2 regions of the Pseudodesulfovibrio profundus genome follow, and region 2 is predicted to be linked to the other one. Evidence: predicted binding sites of a transcription regulator. Region 2 holds the regulator's gene; the other holds the start of a gene.
What was found. The regulator sigma-54, encoded in region 2, starts transcription at its own class of promoters, with help from an activator protein. The targets are predictions, from matches to a motif close to CTGGCACGGNNNNTGCTT.

Region 1: a site for sigma-54 is predicted at 3,398-3,415, ahead of DPRO_RS05500 (THxN family PEP-CTERM protein). Genes of this name have one in related genera too.

Annotation. Positions count from the first base shown of each region.
Region 1 covers NZ_LT907975.1:1,129,151-1,144,405, forward strand. Annotated here, with positions in the region: gene DPRO_RS05480 (UTRA domain-containing protein) at 1-690, shown strand, start outside; gene DPRO_RS05485 (GFA family protein) at 721-1,137, opposite strand; gene DPRO_RS05490 (pyridoxamine 5'-phosphate oxidase family protein) at 1,324-1,701, opposite strand; gene DPRO_RS05495 (TspO/MBR family protein) at 1,895-2,359, opposite strand; gene DPRO_RS05500 (THxN family PEP-CTERM protein) at 2,487-3,365, opposite strand; gene DPRO_RS05505 (DUF1499 domain-containing protein) at 3,684-4,130, shown strand; gene DPRO_RS05510 (histidine phosphatase family protein) at 4,168-4,773, opposite strand; gene DPRO_RS05515 (HD domain-containing protein) at 4,770-5,423, opposite strand; gene DPRO_RS05520 (IS5 family transposase) at 5,690-6,757, opposite strand; gene DPRO_RS05525 (nucleotidyltransferase family protein) at 6,772-7,167, opposite strand; gene DPRO_RS05530 (XdhC family aldehyde oxidoreductase maturation factor) at 7,164-8,153, opposite strand; gene DPRO_RS05535 (DVU_1553 family AMP-dependent CoA ligase) at 8,155-9,444, opposite strand; gene trsS (radical SAM (seleno)protein TrsS) at 9,425-10,771, opposite strand; gene DPRO_RS05545 (DVU_1555 family C-GCAxxG-C-C protein) at 10,774-11,223, opposite strand; gene trsM (DVU_1556 family methyltransferase) at 11,216-11,869, opposite strand; gene DPRO_RS05555 (DVU_1557 family redox protein) at 11,872-12,087, opposite strand; gene DPRO_RS05560 (pyridine nucleotide-disulfide oxidoreductase/dicluster-binding protein) at 12,084-14,336, opposite strand; gene DPRO_RS05565 (molybdopterin-dependent aldehyde oxidoreductase) at 14,408-15,255, opposite strand, start outside.
Region 2 covers NZ_LT907975.1:342,750-358,004, reverse strand. Annotated here, with positions in the region: gene lnt (apolipoprotein N-acyltransferase) at 1-885, shown strand, start outside; one part of gene prfB (peptide chain release factor 2) at 898-972, shown strand; one part of gene prfB (peptide chain release factor 2) at 974-2,008, shown strand; gene DPRO_RS01730 (GGDEF domain-containing protein) at 2,001-2,843, shown strand; gene DPRO_RS01725 (MinD/ParA family protein) at 2,856-3,665, shown strand; gene DPRO_RS01720 (HU family DNA-binding protein) at 3,797-4,072, shown strand; gene DPRO_RS01715 (UshA-like (seleno)protein family 2) at 4,073-4,933, shown strand; gene dapA (4-hydroxy-tetrahydrodipicolinate synthase) at 4,977-5,858, shown strand; gene DPRO_RS01705 (manganese-dependent inorganic pyrophosphatase) at 6,006-6,926, opposite strand; gene DPRO_RS01700 (PTS sugar transporter subunit IIC) at 7,023-7,697, opposite strand; gene DPRO_RS01695 (PTS sugar transporter subunit IIB) at 7,723-8,184, opposite strand; gene DPRO_RS01690 (PTS sugar transporter subunit IIA) at 8,193-8,630, opposite strand; gene rapZ (RNase adapter RapZ) at 8,633-9,514, opposite strand; gene DPRO_RS01680 (PTS sugar transporter subunit IIA) at 9,533-9,982, opposite strand; gene hpf (ribosome hibernation-promoting factor, HPF/YfiA family) at 9,986-10,528, opposite strand; gene rpoN (RNA polymerase factor sigma-54) at 10,566-11,972, opposite strand; gene lptB (LPS export ABC transporter ATP-binding protein) at 12,195-12,920, opposite strand; gene DPRO_RS01660 (LptA/OstA family protein) at 12,920-13,747, opposite strand; gene lptC (LPS export ABC transporter periplasmic protein LptC) at 13,757-14,362, opposite strand; gene DPRO_RS01650 (KdsC family phosphatase) at 14,363-14,890, opposite strand; gene kdsA (3-deoxy-8-phosphooctulonate synthase) at 14,883-15,255, opposite strand, start outside.

The DNA of each region.
Region 1 (15,255 bases), 790 kb from region 2:
ACGTTGAAAAGGTTCATTTTGGAACTTTTACGCAAAGGGAAGCTCTCCCCTCATGAAAAACTCCCCAGTGAACGCGATTTAACCAAGCAGTTCGCCCTCAACAGAAACACTGTGCGTCATGCGCTTGGCATCCTCGAACGAGAGGGGAAAATTTATCGATCAGGGCGCAAGGGATGGTTTGCCAGCGGTCAGCGATTGGTATTTGACCCAAGCAAGGAACACGTGAACTTTGATAAACTGGCTCGCAAACAAGGGTTCACCCCAGCCTGGCAGGTGCTGGAAAGCGGAACCATGCAGGCGACCGGCGAACTGCAAGAGCTATTCAATGTAGAGGAAGGAACGGAGCTGTTTCACGTCTTTGAAACAGGCAGCCTGGACGGGCATCAGGTATATTATTCGGAATACTTTTTTCTGGCTGAAATCTGTCCGGGATTTCTGCCGAAAATTGTCTCACGTCCCATGACAGATGTTCTACGGGAGGATTATTCCATCCATCTGTACCAAAAGGATTTACTGATCCGTCCCATCAACATGGAGGAGGAAACCGCCAGCCACATTGGGTTGCCCACACACTCCCCAGGGATATTTTTCCGACGCATCAAAAACTCGCAACAGGGACGCATCGTGCAGGTCGATTACGAATACTGGCGAGCAGATTCGATTGAACTACGGAGCACTTTTTCTTCATAAGAGGACACATCCGTGCAGCAGACTGTGCAATCAGGAATCGCCCTCTTCTCCGGGGAGCCGATCAAATCGCTCAACCAACTCCAAATGTTCATCCCAGTTCGCCCTTCTCTCGTAAAAGATATGACCATCCGGCTGTATCGGAACATCGCAATCAAGACTACCGGCAGGCACGACCAGCAGCGTTCCATCCATCTGAAGGTTGGGAAGCGCGGAACCGCATTGAGTGCAGAAACTTTTGATATGACCGCTGGATTCAAAATCATGGGTCCGAACAAGCTCCTCTCCCTTAAGCCAACGCAGTTCTGCTGTTTTTGAAAACAGATTGGCCGCATGGGCAGAGCCGGTATCTTTTCGACAACGTTCACAGTGGCACAGAAAGAAATTCTCAAACTCACCAGTCACTTCATAGGCGACCTTTCCGCACAGACACGATCCTGCATATACCATCACTCACCTCATTTCATGGCATGATGTAAAGGAATCCGGGCAGAAGCAACACCTTCTGCCCGGAATCTATCTTTCATTATAACTAAGGGGAAGAATCCCTTACTGTCTACCTCAATGCATACTAATCGCAGATCATGTCACATAGTTGAACAGACCTTTAAGAAAAGAGTCTTTCACCTTCCAGAGCTAAGAACCGATCAAAGGAAGTTCCTTATCCACCCTGAAAAAGACCAAAAACCGTCGCTTGGTGGGCTGCTCTTCGTCAATCTTGCAACGTCGACACAGTTCGAACAGCAACTCTGTATCTTCCTCTTCGCGCAACATTGTCAAAGACAACCGCTTTCCCTTGTATCCCGAGGAATTCTCCCTGAATAGGAAGTGGGCCTTTTGCGTGGCGACAACATTACTGTGACTCAGACGATCATTCATGACAATCGCAAGCGACCCGTCATCCATAACGTGTGGTCTTGAATACACGGCTGCATTCACTTCTCCATTGGCATCAGCAGTAGATAATACGCCAAATCCCTTGGTGTTGTCGAAATATTCTCTCAATTCAGACATAGTAGCTTCCTTTTTTTGTGTATTACTAATCTTGACGATCAGCGCATTTCAATACGCTCACTCGCTAACAGTAACACATACTACTATCACATCATGTCAGTATATTGAACCTTTTTTGAAATGAGTGAGGCATGGAGTATTGCAAAATGATGGCCGAGTGCTTTGACCAACTGCTTAATCAATGGTGTACAGATCATCCATTCAGCACCCAAAGACTGATAGCGAGTACCGAAGCGAAGCAAGTCCACAAAAAATATGGAAGGAGAATGCAGGCTGCCTTTGGTGAGAAACGGTAAAAAAGCGTGATTGTTTTTCCCAAAAACAAAACCAGGATGAGGGTATCGAGACTGCCCAACATGGTACTTTGCAGACCGAACATCAATGGTGTGAATAGTAGGTTTACAACCAACTGAGCCGAGTACCACAGGTATCCTTGCCCTTTGGCTGAGCCATCTGCAAGCCAGAACACCCACAGCGAAACACCCATTGATGCATAAAGGAGTGTCCACACGACTGGGAAAACAATGGCCGGAGGGTAAAACGGCGGCTTAACCAACTGCTCGACCCAAGGCCCGGGAGGAAAGAACGAGCCTACCAAAGAGCCTGCCATGATATGAGTAAAAATGAAGACTGCAAGCACCCCATACCGCTTAACCATGGACTCTGCCCCCTTCACTTCCATCTTCTCAGCCCGATTCCATTACCATCTCAACTCACAATATAAAATTGGCAACAAAAAAGCCCGCAGTAAAACCGCGGGCTCATTGATTGTATGGCGTTAACCGCTACTGACGAATTCTGCGACCAGCGAAGAACAAGCCAACAAGGCCCAGTCCGAAAATGGCGAAAGTGGAAGGCTCCGGTGTCGGAATCGGACCATTGGAAACAACAGTCAGTTGCGAGCTGGCATATGTCGTATCACCCTCGACCGTGGTCCAACCAAAAAGATTGTACTCGGGATCGTCGACCCAACCATTTTCAAAGGCCCAAATAAAGAAGGTGTCGTAAGTGACATCCCCATAGCCCAAGTCTTCAAGGGTCTGGAGAACGGTGGTACCGTTGTGGTCCATGCCCGCCAGGGAATCCATATCCAGTTGTCCAAGCCCACTGGTAAAGGAGAATGTGTAGTTGTAGCCCATGTAATCGAACTGTTCGATGGAAGCCTCGGGATTGACGAGCAGAAACACATCATTGTTGCGTGATGGATTGAAGATATGCGTATTGTCAGTCTCAAAGAACATGAACTCTAGCACTGTATCGAAAGAATTCACGGCACCCGTGACAGGATCAATACCCTTCAACGTCAGGTTGGCAGCCATCATGGCACCATGAAGGGAATAGTTGCCGGTAACAGGCTGATTATCATGAAACATGTGGTCGATGATATCCACAGTGGTCCCGGTATCAACGGTACCACTCTTGGTAATGAATCCAATCGAGCTTTGATCACCATCGCCCCAGCTCAACGAATTAACAGTTTCCCCGGCTCCATTGACGTAGCTTTCTGGCGTTAACCCGGTCTGGGTATTGTCCTGATTCCAATAGTCATTAAACTCATAAGAAACCGAATATTCCCACTGAGTGATTTGAGCAGCAAGGGCTGGAGTTGAAAAAAGTATAGTCAGGCAGAGTATCATAAAGACTTTAGAAACATTGGTTATCATTGCAGATTCTCCTTATAAAAGTTGGGAAGAATATGCACACAACATGCCACACGCAACCACCTTTAAATACTGATCTTTTTATTTTACCACATTAGGAAATTCCCAAATCATGTAAAAAATACCGACAAGTTTCAGGTTTTTTTACACTCTATTACAAATCAAATAAAACAAGCAGCATGCAAAACAAAATCCATCCTCAGCAGGTAGGAAAACGAACTCAGAGGGCTGCACGTTGCATTTTGATTTATGGGTACCGCTAATCTGATGAGAACGCCCACCAACTTGCCCCACACTTGAACGGGTGCTATCCCTCAAAGAATGAAAATACTCGTCACTCTCATACTTGGCTCGATAGCGCTGTTGTTTCTGCTTGGTTTCTTCAGCAAGCCGCCTAAGACACTTGGCGTGACAAATGGAAAACTTGCCCAGTGCACGGAGGCAAAGAACTGCGTATCATCCCAAGCAGGGGATGAGGCTCATTCGATAGCCCCCATTGAAGCAACTGGTGCTAGTAAGAGAGTGACAACTCTGCTCACCAAATCCATCAACGCCATGGGAGGCAAGGTTGTCTCAATTGAGGGGCCATACCTTTGGGCGGAATTCACCTCAAAAGTCTTCCGTTTTGTGGATGATGTGGAGTGTTACTATGACCAGGAATCCGGCGTCATACACATCCGCTCGGCATCACGGGTGGGATATTATGATTTCAACGCTAACAGAAAACGTGTTGAAGAGTTGAGACAGAAATTCTTGGCCCACAATTAAAGACGAGCCGATCCAAACTGCAAAACACCATATATTGCTACACCAGAAAGGATGGCAAACTCGATACGTCGACAGTAGTTTGAATCAATTCAACACCCCCATTTACCGCAGTAAAAACCGTGCACTGAGCATAGCCAGGGCTATAGTGAAACGGATCGTCCATTGTATGTCCGGTAATTCGACACAGGACAGAACGAATAACCCCGGCATGGGTAACCGCCAGCACATGTTGCGGTCCTGACGCCAATCGATTCAGAATCGGCATAGCCCGGTCAGCAACATCATTGAACGACTCGCCTCGCGGCGGTTTGAAATCGCTGAAATTTTCGCCACGACGAACGTACTCGGCAGGATATTGCGTACGGATCGCATCAAAGGTCTGTCCATCCCACGCCCCCATATTAATTTCATTCAATTCAGGGACAATCTCCGCTTGAACACCAAGTTCGGCCGCCAGCGGCTCGATTGTCCTGATGGCCCGAGTTGCCGGACTTGTGCAAAGACGAAGGAATCCACATTCTCGCAACACAGCGCTTGCTTCAACGGCCTGCTGAACTCCTTGTGCAGATAACGGGACTTCCGTTCTGCCGATGCACCGCCCGCTGCCCCCGTCTGTATGTACATGCCGCATGAGAACAATCACGAAAGCGCCTCCCGCGCCAACCGTTCGGCGCTGTCGCCGGCCTCATCTTCGAACCGAGCCATAAGCGCTCTGGCTCTCTCCAAACGACCAAGGATGGCTTGCTTTGCTCCGGGTTCATGGGCGTATTGCTTGACCTTCTCCAGGTATCGTTCTTCCAGAGGGACCGGTCTGTGACAACGAACCAGCTTGTCAGCCAAAAAGACGATATCCTTCTCCAACAAGGCATCATCCGGTCCCAGCGCAGTATCAAAATGAATGCGAACTACATCTGCCGCAGCATGAAAGCCATGCCTTTTCAGAAGCTCTGCTCCAGCTTCCTCATGACGTTTCGTGCCTTTACCTATGTCGTGTGTCAGAGCCGCTCCCAATACAAGCCCAACATCGAGCGGGGTTGCCTTGCACTGCTCGTTAAAGGCCTCGCACAACGCCCTAGCCACTCGCGATACTGCCTGGCAGTGCTCCATGACATGTCTGGTTCCACCCGCCATCAGCCATAATTGTTCACATTCGCCCGGCGTGGGATGGCCGCGCCCGTACAAACTCAAGGCGAGCTCATAATCATCGGAATGATCAAGATCAAGGAGCGTACCGCTATCAGCAACCTCAAGGTCCAGAGCTTCAGCATCATGCCTCTCCAGAACGCTCCGCAAGCCGCCCTCGCCGTCATGTGCGAGTATCTCCGGAATAAGGCTTCTGCTAATGATCGGTGGATGGCCCCGGTCTCCCAGGAACTTAGGATAAAGTATCGATGGACGGGTTCTATCGAACTCGAGACCTCTGCGCATCCCCTTTTCGCGTCCGTGCCTTGCGCTCCGCACCCAATTTGATGTTCTGACCGCACCCCAGCTTGGGCTCATTCCCGGCCTTTTCCTGCCATTTCTGGCCGAAATGCCGGATTTTGGACGCACCTCTCCCTTCAGGCTCGCGCCAGTCGAACAGCTTTTTTCAAATTGAACGCCATGGCGAGGATGTGGAACTCTCCCTCCACCTTCTCACGACCCACGTATCGGGACCGAAAGAATGCGTAGCCACGTTTGAGTGTGCCGAAGGCCCGCTCGACTATTTGCCGAATGCTGCTGATGTCACGGTTGCGGGTCTTTTCGAAGTCTGTCAGCCTGCCGCCACGAGGCGTCTTGTCCATGGTTCCGTCCTCCAAATCGCGATCAAACAGAATGTCCCGGTTCTTCCCGCTGCAATAGCCCTTGTCCGCATAAACCCGTGCGCCGGGATCAAGGCCGACGCCATTCACGAGCCGCTCGAATTCGCCCGTGTCCGAATGGTTCGCGGGAGTGATGTGACCACAGAGCAGAAACCCGTCTCGACTGTCCGTCGCGGCATGGAGCTTGTAGCCGTAATAGGCCCGATTTCTCTTGCGGAGCCAGGCCGCCTCCTCGTCATCCGAATAGCTGACCCGGCAGTCCACCGGCCCATCCTGTTCTTCGGCGTCCTCGGAACGGTCCTCAGGCATCACGTCGATAACCTTGCGCGGCCGCCGCTGCGACTCGACTACCGAGGCGTCCACCACGGCTCCCTCACGGACAAGAAGCCCTTGTCCTTCAAGCTGGCGGTTAAGCATGTCGAGCAAGGAGTCCAGCACCTTCAGGCGGATCAAACCGTTACGGAAACGGCATATGGTGGTCTCGTCCGGCACGTCGTCCTCGATGGAAAAACCGGTAAATCTGACAAAGGAGAGCCGGTCGAGCAGCGCCTGCTCCACGCCCGGATCACTCAGGTTGTACCAACGCTGCAAGAGCAGAATCTTGAACATCGCCAGAGGCGGATAGGCGGGATTGCCCACGGCGTTGGCCTTGCGCCTGATCTTCTTGCACAGAAAGGCGTTGATGGGCTGCCAGTCGATGAGTTCGTTGATCTCATCCAGAAATGTGGTCTTGGTTCTGCGGTGCCCCAGGAAGTAATCACCCAACCGAGGTCCTTTCTGCCGAATAGCCATGCCTTCCTCCTTTGGATGGAGAAATAATAGCATAATAAATCAAATAGTTAAAGAGTAAAAGTGTGGGATTTGCCGTGCAGAGGTCTCAACTCTTCAACGAGTAGCTGAACAGTCTCCTGTCTAATCAGAGGCATGTCGGCTGGTAGCAAGAAAAAAGCTTCCACCAACTCCGGCAATGATTCTACCCCGGCCAGCACCGATGAGAACATCCCCTGCTCGAAACCGGGATTATGCACGACATCCCCCCCAGCTCGACGAGCGGCATCAGCGACTTCGTCAGATCGTTTTCCTGTCACCGCAATCACAGGGTCGACACCTTCTGCTGTAAACAGCCTCACGACCTGCTCGACAACCGTCCGATCTCCAAGGGGCAGCAGGGGCTTGAAAGAACCCATGCGCGAGGAAAGGCCTGCCGCCGGGATGACCGCCGCCAACCGGATCATCCGCCCATCTCCGACCGGGACTTGATCAGCTCTGCGCCTATGGAAACAGCAATCTCCTCCGGGGTCTGTGCGCCGATCCCCAAACCGATGGGGCAATGACAGCGGTCGATATCCGCCTGAGTCACTCCTTCCGCCAGCAGGGATGCATAGATCTTGTCTCGTTTCTTACTGCTTCCGATCATGCCAACATACCCTGCATCGGTACGCAGAGCTTCGGCCAGGACGTTTCGGTCATGCAGATGCCCACGTGTGACGATGACAATAAAAGCATCAGGGCCAATGACGAGACCGGAACAACAGTTTTCAAACGACGACAGCACAACCACTTCATCGGCCTCGGGAAATCGTTCCCGGTTGGCAAAATCGGCCCTGTCGTCAAGTACTACGGTACGGAAACCGACCATGGAACCGACACGCGCCGTGAACTGTGAAACATGTCCGGCACCAAAAATGTACAAAGAAGGCGGAGGAGAAAACGGCTCGTGCAATACCATCTCCATGCCCTGCTTCTCAAACCGGGGAACGCCATCACCCTGCCCTTCAATCAGACGATGCTTCACAGCCCCCAGTTGCTCGCCCACCTGCTGAAAATGAGTGCTCAGGACCGAATGTAACCCCTTGCGCAACAGCGTATTCAATTCGAGAAAAACACCTGCACATGAACCACCGGGGCTTACGGTTTCCAGCAGAAGAGACAAACCACCGCCGCAAATCATGTCAGAATCAGCGGCCAGTTCCTGAGTCATGTCTACGAAAAGAAGCTTGGCGGCACCGTCACCGACATCAAGCAAAGAAACGGCCTCGCGACAGGCCATCGCCTCGGCCAGTCCTCCCCCCACGGTCCCGACAATGGAGCCGTCACGCCGAACAGCCATCTTGGCCCCTGAGCTGCGAGGCGTTGAACCGGAACTCTCGACAACTGTGACAAGTCCAAATGGCTCGTTGTTTTCTATAAGACCGCAGATGGCACGCACAAACTCCCGCATATCACCACTCCGTATCCAGTATCTGCCGCTTGCCAAGGCCGGGCACAGCCGGAGCAGCGTCATTATTCATTTCGATTTCAATTGCCAGATTTGCCTCTGCTACAACAGGCATGGATGCAAGCGCATCATGCGCACGCCTGCCAGACTCTGCACTTCCACAAACACGCACAAAAAGAGTGTCCTTGCTCAAAGCGACTGCGAAATCAGCAAGGCCCGAAATAGGGTAAAGCGTTTCGTTTAAATCGGCCAGCCTAAGACGATTGGAACCAACCGGAACGCCATCAGATATCCGGCTTACATGCGGATCAAGTCGACGCATGGGACTCCCACAAACGCATTGATCAGGCAGGATTCTTCCGCTGTCTCCTGTACGGTAGCGGATGAGCGGCATACCCCGCCGAAGCGGTGTGGATACGACTATCTCCCCAACGTCACCGTCTGGGACAAGCTTTCCCGTATCGGGATCAACAATCTCAAGGTAGACATCGGCCTCACGCAGATGCATGCCGCTTCCCGGCTCACATTCAACCGCCCCGCCAAGGCCTGTTTCAATCATTCCCCAATGGCGGAACACTCGACAGCCAAATATCCGCTCCAAATTCCGCACCACCGCTTCAGGAGCCGCGTCCCAGCATAACAGTACCGACTGGACTCTGCCTTTTGGCATCCCCAGCCGCTCCCACCAGTATGCAATCAGGTTCACATGGGCCGCCGGACCAACGATACAAGATGCATTTTCAGCCATGATTTGATCCAGCGCAGCTTTACCGTCTTCCAGAATGCCATGAGGAACACAGCGCGCTCCGAACCGAGTCAGCGCCTCTGCCAGTAGCATCCCCACCCCTCCGGTCCGCTCTCCGGGCATCAACACAAGGGCGGTCTGGCCGGGGCCAATCATGATGCGCATGCCCCAATCGAAAAAGTTGATGGTGGCTTCCAGGTCGTCCTGCGTATGAAAAACCCGCTTGGGCTTGCCTGTCGTGCCCGAGCTGTGCAGGGTGACAACCCGTGCAATGTCATCCTGCGACACGCACAGGAGTTGCTCAGGATATTCCCGAAGATCGCCTGCCGTCATCATGGGTAATCGCGAAAAGTCTTCGGCTGTCCGAATGGCCTCGACATCAAAACCGGCAAGTGTCCGACCATAAAAGGGGCTGTTGGCGCGAGCGTGCTCAATAACTGCCCGTAGTTGTTCCATCTGCCAACAGCGCACCTCGCCTGACGAGGGGCGGCGACTCCCGCTCCAGCCCATTCGACGGACAAGCCAGTGATCAAGATGAGACTGCGCCATGAGTCTTATTCCTGTAGAGAGTTTCGCCGTCCATGGACGTCAGGTTGTAAGCGCAAAACGGCACCAGCCGCCCGTCGGGCGACACAATGTGAATGCAACATCCTTTCAAGCGCTCGATATCCAGGGTCCAGGCATCCTGAAACGCCATGGCAGAAACAGCCAGCGTATGAGTACCCGCCCGTTCGATGAAGCAATCAAGGGCATCGGGCGCGTCAGCCATGGGCAGCGTTGTTTTCGGAGCGGACCACTGGCGCTTGACGAACGACTTGGCCTTGTCCGCGCCTTCGGATGCAGGTCGCGGAAGGCAACCGCAATCCGTACCGGCGGAGAGCTTTTGCAGGCTGCCGGACTCGGTCACCATGTAATTGGCGTGAAAGGAGCAATGGGAATGCTCACACCCCGGCGGCTGGAAATCCTGAGCTTTAATGGCACCATCTGTCTGATCTTCAAGATGCCGCATGAGTTCCGGCAGTGTCACCCGCTGCTCGTCTGCAGGCGGCTCGGGATAGCGACCGAAATAACTGACGGGTTGAAAGTGCACCCCGCGCACGCCGGGAGACAGCTCGGCAGCCAACCGGATGATGGCTCCGAGATCGTGATCATTGACACCGGGAACAACAGTAGGCACCAGCACCACACCAATTCCCGTTGCCGCCAAAGCATCGATTGCCGCAAGCTTGCTCTCAAACAGCGCCTGCCCCCGCAACGCAGAGTGTATGACGTCATCGGTTCCGTCGAATTGAAGAAACACAGAATCAAGCCCGGCCTCGGCCAGACCGGCGGCATAATCCGGCTCTCGGGCAATACGCAGACCGTTGGTATTCAATTGAATGAAGGGAAAACCCTTGGCCTTTCCTATTCGGATCAGATCAAACAAGTCGTCCCGTACGGTGGGCTCTCCCCCGGAAAGCTGGACATTGCAGAAGCCGGAAACATCCCTGACCCGATCGAACAGTCGACCAATTTCCTCTTGCGTCGGATCAGGCGGAGCGGTCTTGCCCGAAGAGGCGAAACAGACAGGACAGCCAAAATTGCAGCGCCATGTCACCTCCATGACAGCAGTACAGGTATGCTGCCTATGGGCATCACACAGGCCACAATCAAGCGGACACCCCTGATCCACAGCAGTGAGCGGTTGACGTGGCATAGATGGAACCTTGGGTCGTTTCCATTGGTGAAAATCCGGCTGGCCTCGCCAGACGATCACGCGAAACTCCCCGTGTTGCAGGCATTGTTTTATCAAAAAAGTCTCATCACCAATGGTTTCATGATGAGCCGAAACAGGTCGCAAACAGACCGGGCAAAGACTTCGGGGAACGGTACTCATCCCTAGCCGCGCCCTTCTGCCGGATCAAATCCGTTGTCTACCAGTATCTCCCGAACCTGCGCATACGTGGTTGAGAGCAAACTGCTACATCGCTGTGCATCCGGCTGACCACATTGACCATCGAGGATATCGCCACAGGTCATACCACCGTATTCCCGGGTGGTAGCCACGAACCAGTCGCGTAGCTGTTCCAGCATCAGCGGCAACCGCTCGTCCTTATCCTCCACATCCTCTCCCTTGCCCGCGTACAATCCGAACACGAGGGATGCTCCAGTGAAAACACCACACAGACCGGAACAATCACCCAGCCCATCGCACAACCCTGCTGCCGCACGAACCGTATCGGGACTCTCGCGCCCCATCTCTTCCAGAGCAAGCAGGACCATGATCTGACTACAGCAGAACCCCTTGCCTGCAAGCTCCATCATGCGCAATCCCATCTCATCAAACATGTCTTGATCCTTTTTTCTCCGCAATCATCAAAAAATATCCAAGCTGGCTCTGCCCACATCCGCACGCCAGGCCGTTCTCCCCGGCGAACATCAGGCGGGCAGTCAGGTCCTTGAGCAAACTAGAGTGATCCTCAAGCACGACCACACTAAAACCGGCGTCCTCTACCATGGTTCTTGTCACTTCAAGAGGCACGGCTCGATCTGCGCATGACGCGCCACCCTTTCCCCCCGGACCACACAGATCCGAGAGAGCGAGAAAACCTCCGGGTTCGAGGACGCGTGAGAATTCCGCCAGTCCAGCGCATGGATCAGACAGAAGCGACAGAACACACTCGCAAAACACCGCATTAAATGAATCCCCTGTGAATGGAAGCACATCTCCCGAGGCTCGAATGAGACCTGACCGGCCAGATCGACTAATCTGAGAATGCGACGCTTCCACACCATATGCCTTTGCCCCGAACCGCGAACGCAATCGCCCCACCGTTGCCCCCAGGCCACACCCCACATCGAGCACGCGCCAGCGGGGATTCATGCCCATGACCTCGGCAGCCCGGTCGGTCAATGCAAAACCACCGGGGCGTAACGTGTCCCCAGCCGCGGCCTGCAAGGTCGGACGCTCCCACAAAGGACGGGAATCCAGCACGATTACTTATCCTCCAACAATTGCTCCACCTGCTTCATCTTGCCAATAGCCAGTTCCTCAGGGATGAACACCATGCCGCACTTTGGACAGGCAGGCAGTTCCACATTGAAAAGTGATCCGAGATATTCCAACTCCACCGGTCTTAAAACCATGGCCTCGCCGCACGGGGCGCATTGCCAACCGGCCGCGTTCGCTTCGGGCACCTTGATGACACTCACGACTGCACTCCTTTTACCTGCATGCGATGAGACCAGACATTGTGGACAAGGTAACCGCCATTCGTCGGTTCGAACTCCACCCAATAGGTCACGACGACGGGCCGGTATGACACGAGCAATCTTCCGGTTTCTTCATGCTTGAACTGTTTTCCGGTCTCCCGGGCGTTGAGCAGTACTTTCTGCACATCGCTTTTCAGAATCCGACGTTCCTCCATGAGAGCGGTGACTTCGTCGGTAAATTCCACAGATATTTCCTCGAAAGACTCGCTCTCTCCCGAGTCACCATCATTCCAAACATCGCGCAACAATCGACTTTTCAGGCGAGCCCGATTCTCGCGTCGCTCGGAATAGCCGGGTGCCGGGCGTGACGCCGGGTCATCTTCTCGCGGATATAGCAGATCATAGAGATGCAAGGCCCGCTTCCCGGTACCGGCGATGCGGTCACGACACATGACGCAATAGGTGACAAAATCCTCTTGCGCCACAGCGGCCCGCTTTTCTGTGACAGCCCTTGCAAGGTCGGGGTTGGCCTCGGAAAGCAGACCTCCGAACCCGCAGCACTGTGTCAGTTCACCGGAAAGTTCTGGCTCGACACTTTCGACACCGCACTTCTCAAGCAATGCGCGTATATCCTCACGGAGCATGGCGTTGTGCCGAGCAGAGCAAGGATCGTTGATAGCCAAACGAGTTGAGGACCCACGCGCTCCATCAGGCAGTCCCAGATTGCGCAGAAGGGACCAGTGCGAGGTGATTTCAGCGTCCGGCAGTCCGGCGCGCAGCGTCTTGAGGCAGGTGGGACATGCTACGATCATAATCGGTTTGCCCATGGTTTCCCAAGCCGACTTGAGCGCGTCCAGAGATTCCGCCGTCAAACTCTCACGCCCTGACCATTCGGCTGGAGCACCACAGCAACGCAGAAACAAACCAACGCTACCGAGTTTCGCACGCAGGTCAGCGTAAGCCGCTTCCACCGCTTCAGGGTCGGATGCAGGCAATTGGCAGCCCGGGAAAAAGAGGTAATCACTATGATCCGTTCCAGGGGCGTGCTTGACAAGAGCAGCCTTGCCTCCATCGGCAAAGGCCATGTCGCGCAGGGCAAATTCATGGGCCGAAGGCGGCATCTTGTTCCGTCTGACCATGCTGCGACGTGCCTCAAGACAGAGGTCGGCCATGGAAAAATCTTCTGGGCACACGGTCTCACACAGCCCGCACAACATGCACGAATTGATCATGGTATTGGCTTGTCGGGTACCCATGACGATCGATTCATTATTATAAATCCGGCGGGCATAGACCTTGGGGTAATGCTGGTAGTGACGCATGTATTCACAGACTTTGACACATTCCATACACTCGCATTGCAGGCATCGTTTGGCCTCGTCCCGGGCCTCGACTTCGGAGTAGCTATCTCCTGCTGAAATAACAGGAGCTACGGACTCCACTCCCTTGAGGCTTGTGTAAAGACGGGTTTCATAGGCTCCTTCACGATCTCGATTGGAGACCATCGAGACCCCCTGGGTATACCGTTCTATTGAATTTGCCGCCCTTCTACCCGCTGCTGCCTGAAGAACCGGGGACACTTCGCCGGGGATACTGGCAAACAGTCCAGCGCGCTCAGTACCAAGGGTCAGTCGATCCGACGACCCGTATCCGAAATCCTGAACCGGCAGGACACCCGAATCAACAAAGGCAGCGTCAACTGTTTCAAGCTGCGATTCGATATTTTCCCTAGAGACAGAAAGACCTGATTCGACACGAACGCCCAAACGCTCCAGGCTGGAAAGTTCCCGTTCCAGAACATCGTCCGGCAATTCCGGGAGAGACTCACCAAGAACCGAACAAATCAATGTCACATCGTAGCCGCGACGGGCCAATTCCCAGGCCGCACTGAGGCCGGTCAACCCACCGCCGAAGACAGCCACTTTCTTATGCTTGGACGGCAGAGGTTTGGGCGGAGACACCGGAGCCCCCAACTCGGCACAGGCCCGCTCAAGGGACTCCACCTGAATGGCTCCCCCCACTTCGGTGCGTACACATGCCTCTTTGCAAGGGCCGTCGCAGATACGGGCCAGCACTCCGGGTAACGGCAGGGTTTTAGCCAGAATCTGCCACGCCTTGTCAAAGCGACGTTGAGCCATGAGCGCACAAAACTGTTTGACGTCAACATGGAGCGGACAGGCAGCCGTACACCGTGGCACCTCTTCCTGTATGCATTTTCTTTCCCATTCGCGCAGTTCGGCCTGATCCATTCGATTTCCTTAAAAAGAAAGAGACAGCGACCCGAAACTTGTCGGGCCGCTGTCGTTTAATCAATTGTGTATTAGCCTTTGAGTTCGGCGAGGACCTTTTCCGGCAGCGCGGGCAGCTTCTTAATGCGTACGCCGCATGCATTGTAGATGCCGTTGATGACCGCAGCATGCGGGCAGGTCAGCGGCAGCTCGCCAACACCGGAAGCGCCGAAGGGACCTTCCGGACGATCGCTCTCGATGTACTCAAGGACGATGTCGTCCGGTATCTGCTTGATATACGGGAAGCCTGCACCCTTCATGGTGGAGTGCTTCTGTATGTCCTCATAATCTTCAGTCAGCGCCAGACCAATGGCCTGAGCCAAGCCACCGTACATCTGGCCGTCAACAGCGAGCTTGTTGTTGATCTTGCCCACATCTGCAACACAGGTCATCTTCTCGACCGTCGTCTTTCCGGTTGCCATTTCCACAGCAACCTCGGCCAGGAACACGCCGTACATGTAACTTGCGAACGGGCTGCCCTGTCCATTTTCGTCGCACTCGGTGGCCGGGGCCGTCCACTTGCCGTTGTAACGGACAGCAATGTTCTCATCGACCATTTCCTTATACGAGCGGAACGAACCGTCTGCCTTTCGCATGCCACCCAGCAACAGTTCACAACCGGCCTTGATGGCGCGGCCGACAACCACCTGTGAGCGGGAACCACCGGCAGGACCGGCATTGGGGCATGTGCGCGTATCGTTGAGCACCAGCCTGATCTGCTCGGGAGCAAGGCCAAGCGGACGCAACGCTTCATGGGCGGTTCCAAGAGTACCAATATCCGCACCCTGACCATGATCATGCCATGTGGCGTAGACAGTAACGGTACCATCTTCATTCAGTTCCACATCGATTTCAGCAGTATCCGGCCCGTCGAGACCGC
Region 2 (15,255 bases):
CCTGAACCTGACGTTATGGTTTCGATCATTCAGGGAAACGTGGATCAAGCCCAAAAATGGGAACAAAAATTCCAGGCTGAAACGGTCAATACCTATATTCAATTGACACAGGAAGCCATTCAGAAAAATCACTCCAAAATTGTTGTATGGCCTGAAACAGCCATGCCGTTCTATTTGCAGGATAGAACTCCTTTCAACGACTCCATTCAGGGATTGGCAAAGGACTCTGGTGTACATATTGTCACAGGCTCCCCTGCATACAATGTCATCAACCTGAAAACGAGAGCGTATAACCTCCTCAACCGAGCCTGGTTGATCGATGAGACTGGTAGAATGACGCAGTCTTACGACAAAGAACACCTGGTTCCCTTTGGTGAGTATATGCCTTTGCAGGAATGGGTTCCTTTTGAAAAGCTGGTTAAAGCCGTCGGGAATTTTGTGCCCGGGAAGAACAATTCGCCGCTGATCAGTGACGGCATTGCTCTTGGCGTGCTGATTTGCTATGAAGGCGTCTTTCCGGAACTTGCCCAGAAGCAGGTTGAAAAAGGAGCAAGTGCCCTTCTTAATATTAGTAATGATGCGTGGTTCGGTGACACTTCAGCTCCTCGGCAGCACCTCAATCTGTCTGCCATGCGAGCGGTAGAGCAAGGTCGGTGGCTGATACGGTGCACCAATAATGGGATATCAGCATTCATAACACCAATTGGTAGCGTCCAGAGTACAACAGTACAATTCAAGGCTGAGACTTTAAGCAGCCAGGTTGCTCCGATCAAAGACAAGACAATCTACCATCAGTATTTCACTCGGATTAAAACAAGCATAATTATACTTGCCGTACTAAGCATTGGCTTTTTATTCTTCCCAAGACGAAAAAAAGATACATAGGATCAATCATACATGTCGGACTATGCTGAATTAAAATCACTTTCCTCTGATCTTTTAGAGCAATTCGCATCCCTTTGGGGGCGTCTTTGACTATGCTCAAACAGACAAGCGACTTGAAGAAATAGAAACAGAGCTTTCCGCACCTGGTGCTTGGGACAAGCCGGATGAATTGACTCCAACTCTTAAGGAGAAGAGTCAGTTAAGTACTAAAAAGCAGATGTATGACGATCTGATCGAGGCCAAGGAAGATCTCGAGGCCTGGCTTGAGCTAGCCAACGAAGACCTTGATGAAGAAGTCCTCACAGCATTGGAAAAACAGATAAAACTGTTTTCTTCACATCTTGCCAGCACTGAACTGGCGACCATGTTCACATTTGAGCATGATAAAAATAATGCAATTCTGGAAATACACCCCGGGGCCGGCGGAGTCGAATCGCAGGATTGGGCTGAAATGCTACTCAGGATGTATAACAGATATGCCGAACGAAAAGGTTTTAAAGTCACACAACTCGACTTTCAACCTGGAGATGAAGCCGGGATTAAATCCGTCACTATTCAAATCGAAGGGCTGTACGCATACGGCTTGCTTAAAGGTGAAGTCGGCGTACATCGACTCATCCGTATCTCTCCCTTTGACTCTTCCGGGCGCCGTCATACTTCCTTTGCCTCGGTAGATGTTTATCCGGACATGGACGATGATATCGAGATCGAAGTAAAAGATGAAGATCTGAGAATCGACACATTTCGTTCAAGCGGGCCCGGCGGTCAAAGCGTCAACAAAACGAGTTCTGCCGTGAGGATTACCCATATCCCCACTGGTATCGTTGCCCAGTGTCAAAATGAAAAATCGCAACACCGAAACAAGGCCACAGCACTGAGGCTCATCAAGGCTCGCCTTTATGAAGTAGAGCTCAAGAAGATAGAAGAAAGCCGCAGGCAGGACTACGAATCCAAAGAAGCCATTGCCTGGGGAAGTCAAATACGGACATACACCCTGCAGCCCTATCGCTTAGTGAAAGATCATCGATCCAATAGTGAGGTCGGTAATGTTGAAGCTTTTCTGGATGGGGATCTGGATGAAATGATCAGAAACCACCTACTCTACATTCATGCGCATGGATAAACTATCTCAGTTCCCGGAAAATGAGTTGGCTGCTGAATTGGCTCGACTACAGGAAGAGTTGGGGAGCCATGCTACCGGCTCAACCGATGCAGAAAACACCCTATGGATTTTCAGGCAGATTCAAGGTGTGTCCTCAGATCAATGGGAAGACATTTCTCAAAAATACGACTTGGGTAATTGGCTGACGCTGCCTATAGATGGTAGTGCATACCCTCAGTTGAAACAATTTCAGGAAACCCTGGAACGACTGGCGTATCAAACAGAACACGATGCCTTAACCGGGCTTGCTAACCGCAGGGCTTTTGACCGTACTCTTGATATTGAAATCGAACGCTCCAAAAGGGCCAAGACACCGTTATCAATCGCCATTTTTGATCTGGACAATTTCAAATCCATCAATGACACCTATGGTCACCCAAAAGGTGATGAGGTTCTGGCCACATTTGCTAAAAAGCTCCAGAAAACAACAAGGCGTTACGACCTGGCGGCACGTTACGGCGGTGAAGAATTTGCTCTCATCATGGCAGGCTCGGGGCTTGTGAAAGCCCAACGTTTGTTACGCCGTCTGTTAGGCGAATTCAGAGAGATAGAGTTTGAGCGAACCGATGGCGACGGGACGTTCAGTGTAACGACATCTGTCGGGCTCACCTGCTTCAAAGGAAGTTCTGGGGTCACAGCCGAGGAACTTGTCAAACTTGCCGATGATGCTTTGTATGAAGCCAAGACCACTGGCAAGGATCAGGTCAAAGTATCCAAACTACTTTTTGTCGACAATGTTCCGAACGACACTTTGGTTCAGGCCAATGAAAAGCAATTCCTTTTTGGTGGAAAATAATGGAGACAGGACATGAATAGCAACAACACTTTGAGTCTTGCCATCATGAGCGGCAAGGGTGGCGTTGGAAAAACCAATATAGTGCTCAACCTTGGATACGCCCTTCATCAGGCAGAAATGACTGCCATGCTTATGGATTGCGATCTCGGATTGGCCAATCTGGATGTCCTACTTGGCATCTCTCCAGACCGGAATCTTCATGACCTTATCCAAAATGGCGTAGATGCAGAAGATGTGCTCTACCCCATCGAGGATGGATTCGACATGCTGCCTGCCACCAGCGGCGTGCCGGAATTGGTTGAAATGGATGAGGATATTCAGGAAATTCTTTTCACCAAGTTGATCACTCTTGCTGGTGAGTACGACTACCTGATGTTGGACCTTGGAGCGGGAATCAGTCAGACCGTTCTGCAAATGGCATCCCTTACACAATTGCGAATTGTAGTTGTCACTCCGGAGCCAACATCATTGACGGACAGCTACGCAATGATCAAAGTCCTGGCGACCCAGCATGACGTGAAAGACTTCCTTGTAGTAGTCAACCAGGCCACTTCCGCAAATGAGGCCAAACAGACATTCGAGCGTCTTGCTGCAGCATGTAAAAACTTCTTGAATATCGAACTGAGAAACTTGGGTTTCATCCATCAGGACTCAGCTTTGGTAGATTCCGTTCGCCATCAGACACCTCTTCTGAAGCATGCACCAAACTCAAAAGCAAGCAATGATATCAGGCAGTTGGCAAGCAAGATCATGCGCTACCGCCAAGATAATAAAGAGCGGATTGCAGCACGTCCGATTTTAAAAGACCTTATTTCTTCGTAAAAAGTAAATAAGGGGTTGACGAAAAGAGCCAAATTTCGGCATAGTTAGTGAGAATTTATGATACTTTTACGTATCGATGTTGACAGCCGTGGTTCACGAACGCAGAAAACTCAATGTCTCAGGGGGACATCATGAACAAGAGCGAACTGATTAAGGCTCTGTCCGAAGAGAAAAAAATGCATGTTGACGAAGCAACCAATGTTGTTGGAGCTTTCGTTGATTCCGTTAAAGAAGCACTCCTCCGCGGCGATCGTGTTGAAATTCGCGGTTTCGGTAGTTTCAAGATCAAAGAATACGACGGATACACCGGCCGTAATCCCAAGACCGGAAGCGTTGTTCAGGTCAGACCCAAAAAGCTCCCCTTCTTCCGCCCAGGCAAAGAGCTGAAAGAATTTATCAACGAATAGATGCATTGGTTAACATATTGCCTGCTTTGTGGGGCACTTCTCCTGTGTAGTAGTGCTGCGCATGCAGAGCAACCGTTGTTGAGTATTCTCTATTCGGCAAATACGTTTGGCACGGTGCGACCATGTCCTTCATGAGGTGGTAAAACCATTGGAGGTGTGGCCCGGCGGGCCACGTATTTTTTTGATGTGCATCGTTCTACGGCTCCGACAATCAAGGTCTCTGGCGGATACGAGTACCTGAGTCCGGAGAGCACATCCCTGCCCCTTTCTGATCTGAAGGGTTTAGTAAAAGCCTATGACTTCATTGGCTATGATGTAGGTTTGTTATCAAAAGAAGAAGCTGCTTTTTTTGAAGAATCAAACTGTGTTCCAGATTCGTCCCGAAAAACGGCGGAGAAAGAACCATTCACACTGATCACTTTAGAGACAGGCGAAAAAATCGGTTTTTTGCGGTTTCCATCACTTGATGAAATCGACCAAATCCCAACTGATGCCACTCTAAACTCTCTTTCAGATCAAATCAAAAAACATAAGCAAAGCGTGAACTTGCTTATAGGTATCACAGATTGGGGTTGGAAAGTTGAACGAGAGTTTTTGGCTAGAAATCCGGAACATATTCCGGACATACTGTTAGGCAGTGGTAATGGATCCGGCGTCACAGGGCGTATCCTGGCCGATGGTAGATGTATTTGGTACAGGACATACAATAAGGGGAAAACGGTGATCGAGGTCAAACTGCTTGCTTGGCCCGACCGTACTAAACCTTTTGCATGGTCTGAACCTGAGAAAATCATCTCTCAATCAATCGGCTTAAGTGACAAATATTATGACAACCCGGAAGTAGCTAACTTTTTCAAGTAAAGGCTACTCACTGCAAACATGCAAGACATCCAGGAGGATGAAAATGGAATTTCGAGGAGCATTTACCGCTCTTTCCACACCATTTACGAATGGTGAAATTGATGAAGAAGCCTACCGCGCATTCATTGAATGGCAGATAGAACAAGGCATTGACGGCCTTGTCCCTTGTGGCACCACAGGCGAAGCCGCAACAATGAATCATGAAGAGCAAGGACGCATCATATCCATTTGCGTCGATCAAGCTAAAGGCCGAGTCCCTGTTGTAGCCGGAGCCGGTTCAAACTCGACCAAAGAAGCCATCCAGTTAACAAAGCTCGCCAAGGATGCCGGAGCAGACGCAGCCTTGCAGATTACTCCTTATTACAACAAGCCTACCCCAGGTGGACTGGTGGAACACTTCAAGGCTATTGCCAAAGAAGTTTCCATGCCCTTTGTCATATACAATGTTCCTGGTAGAACTGGCTTGAATCTGCTTCCTGAGCATTTGAAAATGATCGTGGACGCAGTACCCGAAGCTATTGCTGTGAAAGAGGCAACAGGAGACCTGAATCAGGCCGCACAGGTAATAGAGCAGTGTGGAAAGGATTTTAATCTCCTCTCAGGCGATGACTTCACCGTACTTCCCCTCTTGGCCGTTGGTGGACGCGGTGTGATATCCGTCATTTCGAACATTATGCCTGCTGCCATGAGTGGAATGTGTAAGGCTTTCTTTGAGAAGGATCATGAAAAGGCGCTTGATCTTAGCCTTCTTATGGCACCGGTGAACCGTGCCATGTTCATGGAAACCAACCCGATCCCAGTCAAAACATCACTTAAGATGATGGGGCTTTTCAAGGAAGCGGAATTCAGGCTGCCTATCGTTCCACTTCAGCAAGAGAATCTACCGAAGCTAGAAGCTGTGCTGAAAGAAGCCAAAGTCATTTAGTAATAGAGCTCACTAAAAAAGCGGAGAGGTTGCAACCTCTCCGCTTTTTTTTGGGCTTTTACCTACCATTATTTGCCCCCCTACTTCAAACAAAAAAAGCCCGGTGCGTATGCACCGGGCTAACTTTGCGCTCAATAACAGATCTGCTTAGCCTTCGAAGGCTTTGATGAAGTTAGGAGCAACCTGCTTCTTGCGGCTCATAACGCCATCCAGGTAGACAGGCTCGCCCTTGGTGGCGACACCAAAAGCTTTTTCGACGACAGTAGGATCGTCGGATGCGATCAGCATCTCGGAGCCTTCTTTCATGATATCGGTCAAAAGCAGGAAGACGGAGTGACGGCCGTCAGCTTTGACTTTCTCGATTTCAGCCTGGAGAGCTTCTTTGTGAGCATCCAGCATGGACAGATCAACAACTTCCAGCTGGCCGATGCCAACTTTGTTGCCGGACATATCGAAATCTTTGTAGTCGCGGAAGACCAGTTCACTGGCGGAAGCGCCGTCAACAGCGGACTTGACCTTGAACATTTCCATGCCCAGAGCTTCGATGTCTTCAACACCAGCAATCTTGGCCAGAGCTTCTACAGCAGCCTTATCCTGGTCAGTGCAAGTGACAGACTTGAACATGACGGTGTCGCTCAAGATAGCACACAACAGGATACCAGCAACGTTAGCCGGGATCTCGATGTTGTAGTAGTCGTACATAGCCTTGATTACGGTACCGGTACAGCCAACAGGCCAAACCCACATTTCAAGAGGATTCGGAGTGGTTACGTCGCCCAACTTGTGGTGATCAACAACAGCGATGAGTTCGCCCTTGTCCAGATTCTCGATGGTCTGAGAGATGTCAGTGTGGTCAACCAGGATAATTTTCTGGTCGGTAGCGTCAGTGACAACTTCCGGAGCAGCAAAACCAAACTTCTCAAGAACGAAAGCAGACTCAGGGGCAATTTCGCCCTGGGTGATAGCTTTGGCTTCCTGACCACGCTTGGTGAAAAGATCAGCAACAGCAATAGCGGATGCAACGGTATCCGTATCCGGATTCTTGTGTCCAACAACCAAAATAGCCATATCAAAATCCTCCTAATTAAATGAATCCTGATGAACAGGAAAAATCACTCGTTGAATAGAATGTGCCAAATATCACAAACTAGATCGGCTGCCAAGTTAAAAACACCCGGAAATAACGAAAACAGCGATGATTGTAATACCTGTAGTGAGGACAATGTTAGCTTGTTTCAGTCGCAATGCCATTAATCCGCCGATAGAGGCCGCTATCCACAAATGAGGCCAGGAAATTTTAATCGTGGTAAACAGCGTGGGATACAACCCTGCTACAAACTGAAATGTGAAATACAACACAAGCGTTGAAACATAGAAAAGGCCCCATGCAACAACAAACGTTCTGCCGGCAGATCGTGCGACGATTTGAGTCGGAATAGCGTCAGACTCTGGATTTCGAGCCCAATTGAGCAACCTGTTGTAGTTCACTCTCTCCCTGTCTCGAATCACTCCTTCCATTTTCGCTCCAAACCACGCCATGGGCATACTGGCGAAGAAAATGAAAACCATTTGAGATGGGGTTTCATATCCTAAAAAGGTCGCAAGCGATAATGCGGAAAACGTGGCAGCTGTCAGATGAGGAGGAATAAATGTGCCAACAGGGATCAAATCTAACCAGAAAAGCTCAAAGAAGATGGCAATATAGAGGCTGAGGGTGTAGTCACCTGTCAACACACCCCAGAAAAGGCCTACGACAAGCGGACGTTCAATAAATCCAATACTAATTACATATCGGAACAAGGAAAAGAGGGCAAAAAAAAAGCAACAATGGCAAACCAAGCAAAAGGACTTGTGACCGGCATACCTAGAACCTCACCTGAACAGGATCATTGGGAACACAACGAAAATCGAGTTCAACGCCTTTGCGTGATAACACTTTCAAACAGTGTTCATCGTCATCAGAGAGTGCAACACTTGGTGAAATTTGCTTTTTTCCAGGGCTGTAATGGACGTTGCCAATGTTTAATGACGCAAAGCAAAATCCACGGTCATATGCTTTTTTAGCATCAGAACAACTAGAAAACAGTATAATGACAGATCCACTGTTCTGACTGCCGAGAAAATCAATCTTTGCAGAAAGGTCGTCAATACCAACAAAAACACTGGTGACACTGTGTGGTATGGCAAGCGACATTATTTCTTGTTGGAGGGCATCTTTTGACAACTCATCGTTGGCCACAACAACAACTTCTGCCCCGGTATAAGGCAACCATGTTTCAATGATTTGGCCGTGGATCAAACGATTATCAATTCGAACAAGAGTCACGGGGCTTCCTATTTCTTAGTCCTTTTGCGCAGCATGGCACCAGCAACTTTGATACCTTGTGTTCCTGCAACGCGTACTTTCTCCGCCAATGGCTCCAAATCCATAGCCCTGCCCTGTATAGCTGCTACGAGCATCGGCAGATTCACACCGGTAATGACTTCCAGTTTTTCGGACTTCATGAGTGAAAGACTCATGGTCGTAGGAGAACCACCAAAAAGGTCGGTCAATGCCAGCACACCTCGCCCTTCATCTACGGAACGAATCGCCTTGCGGATTGACTCCATGGTTTCATCAACCCCCTTTTCGACATCGACCCCAACTGCAACACAATTCTCCTGTGGACCCAGCACGCTGGTGCCAGCCTCAAGCAGGGACTGCCCAAAGTCCCCATGTGTCACTATTACAACACCTATCTGTCGGGCTTTTTTCTTCTCTGATACAGTCATGTTTATCCAAGTTCCATGTGTCTGTGTTCAATTGTGACTGCATACCCTTTTTCTTTCAGTGTCGCCAGCAAGGACTCTGCAACAGAGACAGAACGATGACGACCGCCTGTGCAGCCCAGGGCCAGAGTTATTCTATAGCGACCTTCATTCGCATACAACGGCAGCATATATGTTATGAATTCAAGAAATTTTTCGTTGAACCCACGCCCTTCTTCACTTTCAAGAACATATTTTTGAACGGCATCGTCCAATCCGGACATCTGTTTGAGTGAGGCATCAAAGTATGGGTTCGGTAAGAATCGTAAATCAAATACGAAATCGGCCTCAGTTGGAACGCCATACTTGAAGCCAAACGTAATCACATGAACCCGCATTCCAGAGCCGAGTTCCTGAATAGCATCCCATTTGCTTTGAATGACACGTCGCAAGTCGTGAACAGAATAATCGGTCGTATCTAACACGAGGTCAGCATTTTGCCGAATGGTGCTCAAAAGCTCTTTTTCGTGCTCAAGCGCTTGTTCCAACCCCAAAGATTGACTCTCAAGAGGATGCATCCTCCTGGTTGTCGCATAACGCCGAACCAGTTCGGATCGTTTTGCTTCAAGGAAAAGAACCTGTGGTTTAAAACACAAAGCCTGGAGCTCGCGCAAAGCTTCATCCCAGCTCTCCACCAACTCCAATTGACGCATGTCCATGCCAAGCACCAGGCCCCTATATCGGGAGTCCTGCCGAATCATCAATTCGGCAATTTTGGCCGACATGCCAGCGGGCAACCCATCAATAGAGAAGAAGCCGAGATCTTCAAACACCTTAAGTGCGGTACTTTTCCCTGATCCGGAAAGACCGGTTACAATAACCACGGGAAATGAATTGCATGTACTCAAGAAGAGACCCTTTGCGAATTATACGTCTTGTAGAAGCTTCCAGAGTTCTTCAACATCTTTGGCTTCCATGAACCGTTCTCGAAATTCTTTATCTTTAAGCACTCTGGAAATCTGAGCGAGTATCCGAAGATGCATCCCCGCGATTTGCTCGGGAGCAAGCACCAGGAAAAAAATAGAGCACGGACGATTGTCCAGCGCTTCAAAGTCAACCCCTTCAGGGCTTCTTCCTACGACAACAACGACCTTTTCCAGGTTCTCCAGTTTACCATGAGGAATGGCAATGGAGTCTCCGATGCCCGTAGTGCCGAGTTTTTCACGATCAAGAAGGACACGGACTGCGTAGTCCGTGTCCAATTCGGAAAGAGCTTTACCCACAGGGGATATGAGTTCCATCAAAACCCCCGACTTTGAGTCGGAAGTCAGATTGGGAAGGATCAAATCCTTCTCCAGATAATCACCTAATTTCATAATTTAATTACCAGGATCAATCAGGCCGTAATCGCCGTTCTTCCGCCTGTAAATGACATTAACACCTTCTGTTTCCGCATTCAGGAATACGAGGAAATCATTGTCGAGCGAATTCAGTTGCAATGCAGCCTCATCAATGGACATTGGCTTGGGTTCATATGTGTCGGTGCCAACAATGGTAGGTCCGGCCTCCCGATTGCTTTCTTCATAAGCGAAGAAATTGGTCTGCACCTTGTTGCCTCGCCCGGAACGGACGCGAGACTTCATCTTTTCACGCATCTTTCGAAGTTGTGCTTCCAACTTGTCAACGACCATATCAATGGTCGCATACATGTCTTCGGAGTCTTCATACGCTGATATATGGATATTATCGGCATTCAGGATAACATCGGCCTTATGGCGAAACTTGTCGACCGACAGGTTTACCTGAAGATCGGCCTCATCGGAGTCGGAGACGAACTTGCCTACCTTTTCAAATCGCTTTTGTGCATAGCCCTTCAAATGATCGGACGGCTCAAAATCCTTGAAAGTGAAGCTTATGTTCATGTGCTACCTCCTGTTTATAGGTCCAACAAGTTCAAAATCAGAAGTACTGCTTGCGCTTGGACGAAGATGGAATCCCCATTGCTGAGCGATACTTGGCTACGGTACGCCTGGCGATGTTCACCTCAAGCTTATCCTTGAGTATTTCGCCAATTTTTTCATCGCTCAACGGTTTCTTCGTATCTTCTTCGGCAATCATCTGTTTAATGAGTGCCTTAACGCTCTCCGAACCCACCTGGGAACCATCGTCAAGATCCAACGCACTGTTGAAAAAGAACTTCAACTCAAATATCCCGTGCGGAGTGGAAACATACTTGCTCGTGGTAATCCGGCTAACGGTGGATTCATGCATTTCGATGTCTTCAGCAACCTCCTTGAGTATGAGTGGCTTCAACTTTGTGACGCCCACTTCAAAAAACTCTTTTTGAAAACGAATAATACTTTCAACTACTTTATACAAAGTTCTCTGCCGTTGGTACAGACTTTTCATCAACCAGGCTGCAGAACGCATCTTTTCTTGAAAATACTCTTTCTCTTTCTCGACAGCTCCGCGCATGGAGTCCATGTAGAAAGAATTCATTTGCAGTCTCGGCATCCCATCTTCATTCAGAATGATGACAAACTCATCACCATACTTGTAAACGAAAACATCAGGACTTACATAGTGCGGTTCAGTACTGGAAAAATTGGTACCGGGCATCGGATCAAGTGTCTGCATGAGATCAAGATATTCCTTGAGTTCTTCCATGGATATCTTGAACTTCCGCGCCAACGGCTTGTATCGATTCTTTTCGAGGTCTTCCAGGTGATCCCTGACAAGGGATTGGAGGATGGGATCGTCGTACCCAAGAACCTCCATCTGCACTTCCAAACACTCTTGGGGGGTCCGTGCGCACACACCAACCGGATCGAGGCGCTGAATGCGATGAACAAGGTTGTCGATTTCCTCATCCGTTGCGGGGACCATGGATCGTATCTCATCATTGGATGCCTGGAGGTATCCATTATGATCGATATTCCCTATGACCGCTTCGCCTATTTCAATCTCTCGCTCAGTAAAATTGGACAAACGCATCTGCCAGTGGAGATGACCTTCCAGCGAGGGCTTGGATGCCAGGCGAGCTTCAAACGACACCCCTTCTTCCGGGACTTCAGAGTCCCTGGATGCCGCTTGCTTGGATGTACTGGAAAATTCACCAAGATAGTTTTCCCAGTCAGCAGTCCGAACAAGTTCCTCTTCAGCCTGGGACTCTGTCAACTCTTCTCGCTCAGGAATTTCAGTTTCCGTTTCTGCTTCATCCAGAAACGGATTCTCCATCAATTCCTGCTGAACAGTCTCCAGCAGCTCCAAACGCGAAAGTTGCAGCAGCTTGATGGCTTGCTGCAGCTGAGGCGTCATGACCAGTTGCTGCGAGAGCTTGAGTTGTTGTCTAAGTTCGAGTCCCATATACCAGCCTTAAGGCATGCTTCCAAATACTGCCTAAATTGAATCCATTAATAAAAACCAAATAACTTGAATATCATTATGACACACTGAAAACCATGTGGCAAGCGTGCAAATATAACTATTGAAAAATATGAACTATTTTACAAACAATCGCCCCATGAAAAAAGTGTACCAACGTTTACATGGAGTGTAAATCGACTTATCAAAATAAGGCTTGATAAACTACAATCTGAAGTCTTCACCAAGATAAATTTGCCGAGCCTGACTGTCTTCAACAATCTCCTCTGGCGTACCTTCAAGAATTACCGTTCCCTCATAGACGAGATATGCCCGATCACAAATATTCAAGGTTTCTCTGACATTATGATCGGAAATCAGGATACCGATCCCCATGCTTTTCAAGACTGAAATGATTTCCTGAATATCGATTACAGCAATCGGGTCGATTCCGGCAAAGGGCTCGTCGAGAAGAATAAACTTCGGATTCATTATCAACGCCCGAGCGATTTCCAAACGACGACGCTCACCACCAGACAAAAACATGGCTGGTTGATCCGCCAATTTCGTAATCCGGAACATCTCCATCAATTCTTGAGCACGGGCATTCTGGTCTGCTCGGCTCAGAGCTGTTTGTTCCAATATGATTTCAAGATTCTGTCGTACGGACAGTTTTTTGAAAATGGAACTCTCCTGAGGCAGATAGCTGACCCCCATTCGGGCGCGTTCATGAAGAGGTTTATTGGTGAGAGGCTCATCACGCAGTGTCACCCTACCTGTATTAGGTTTGACAATGCCAACGAGCATGTAAAAGGTGGTCGTCTTGCCTGCGCCATTTGGCCCCAACAACCCAACGACCTCCTGGGGGTTCAACTCTAGGTTGATAGAGTGAACAACCTCTTTTTGCCCATATCGCTTGGACAGATCAGCAGCAACAAGACCCTGTGACATTATGGTACCTTCACGCCTTCCGGGGTCATGAAGACAGCCCGCACACGCTTTCCGTCACCACCGACAACTTCACTACGGTTTTCACGTGCATAAAAATTGATAACGTTACCACTCAGGCTGTTGGAACCATCCTGAAGTTTGGGGTTGTCTTCCATCTTGAGGAGCTGACTGGAAACATAATACGTCAGCTTTCCGCAGGATCCTTTGGATGTTCCTTTCTCTGCACGGACATTGCCCTCTGCAACGATACGATCAATGGAATCAGAGGTTAATGATGAACCTTGAGTGGTAGTGAGGAATGCCGTCAGCTTCTCTGACCAGAGGGTCAGCTTTCCATGAATTGCTACGACGTTGCCGACAAAGGACACGGTCTTTTTCGCCTCATCGTATATCATTCGATCTGAAGTAATCTTTACAGGTGCCCCTGTAGCTTCGAGTCCCCCACTACTTTTAGCCTTTTCAGGCTGTGCGCTCACTCCAGATTTGATTTCTCCAGTACCTGATACTCCGGAACTCTCTTTGCCTGCCCCACTCACAGGAACCAAGTATGCTGCATTGGCATATCCGACAGCATTATTCAAATCCCTGACTTTCTCATTGAGGTTGAAAATCGCGTACCAATCATCTTTCAGGAAATCGACTTTGACACGTTGCTTTTTCGCAAGCGTGACCACGTGTTCACCTTGAGGGGATCGTTTATCACGAACATTCAAATTCGCGGTTGCTTCTCGAATCTCGCCCCAATCCTGAGCCATAGCAAAACCAAAACTGCAAAATAACAGCAAAAAACTACATAGAACGACATGAACAATTCTCATGATTTGCATATGATTTCCCTACTCTTTGAATGGGGTTCCCTCTAGATTATTGGATGCAAGCAAAGCAACGACATTTCCGGCAGCGAGCATTTGGCGTGTAGCAAGATTGATTTCTACAGTATCGGCGGTCAGCGTCATGTCCGGTCGACGAACAGTGACCCCGCCCTTGAGGTATACCATTTCAGCGGAACCGAGGTACTCCATCTCTTTTGCCTCAAGTTCCATATCGCCAAAACGCCCTCCGACGTTCTCATACAATGTGAGGTTGTCCTTGCGTTGATCGACGATCCCTCGATCGCCTCTGACGTATACTTCCTTTCGATCCTCACCATAAAACGCCGTCAACTGAGGTCGTTCTACGCCAACAAGGCCCTGCCCCTGATTATACTTCGCAGAAGTGGCAAGCAGCTTCCAACTCAACGCACCTTGCTGTCCCTGAACCAGCTCAATATCTTCAGCTTTGATAGAGGATTCATCAATCAGTTCCTGCTGTGTCTTGTTGGTCTGGTCAGCCTGCTGAACCGATGATTCGGGATCAGTAAAGTACATTCTTTTGACTGCCATGCCGACAGCCAAACCGATGGAAAGGATAAGCAGCGAAATAAGCGCAGGACGCCTTTTCATTTAATCAACCCACTGCTTCTTTGCTTCTTCAAGTAGTCCTTGAGCTTCCAGCAAAAAAGAAATGGCTTCACGAACAGCCCCATCTCCGCCTTTGCGAGAAGATATCCAGTCTGCAGCGGCTCTTACCTCTGGTTGTCCATTGGGTACACTCATAGCCAAGCCGACAAGACTCATGGCTCCGAGGTCGATCCAGTCATCACCCATAAATGCAACTTCAGACGGAGAAATACCGATTTCATCACAAATTGATTCAACGATAGGCGCCTTGCGGTGATGGCCGGGATGATAGTGCTGAATACCCAACTCGCGTACACGAGTCTCCACTGGCTTTTGGTTGAGACCTGTAATGACACCAATCTCCAGTCCGGCCGATTGGGCTAGCTTGATCCCAAGGCCGTCCTGAACGTTGAAACGCTTCATGGCAAGACCATTGTCGTCATAATACAGGCCGCCGTCAGTCAGGACACCATCAACGTCGAGCAACAACAGCTTGATGCTTTTGGCGATCTCCACTGCGCGATCACTCATTGTTGATCTCCCAAATAGCCTTCAACCGGATCAGCAATGCTTCCACCTTATCAAGAGGCAGGCTGTTGGGCCCATCACACATGGCGTTTTCCGGATCAGGATGAGTTTCCATGAATACACCGTCGGCACCAGCAGCCACAGCCGCTGAAGCCAAGACAGGGACATACTCGCGCTGTCCGCCGGATGAACTGCCCTGTCCTCCGGGCAATTGGACCGAGTGCGTCGCATCGAAGACAACCGGGACGTCAAACTTCTTCATTTCAGATATGGCGCGCATATCGACGACAAGGTTGTTGTAACCGAAGGTTGCCCCTCGCTCAGTCAACCACACCTGTTCATTGCCAGATGCTCGAACCTTGTTGACG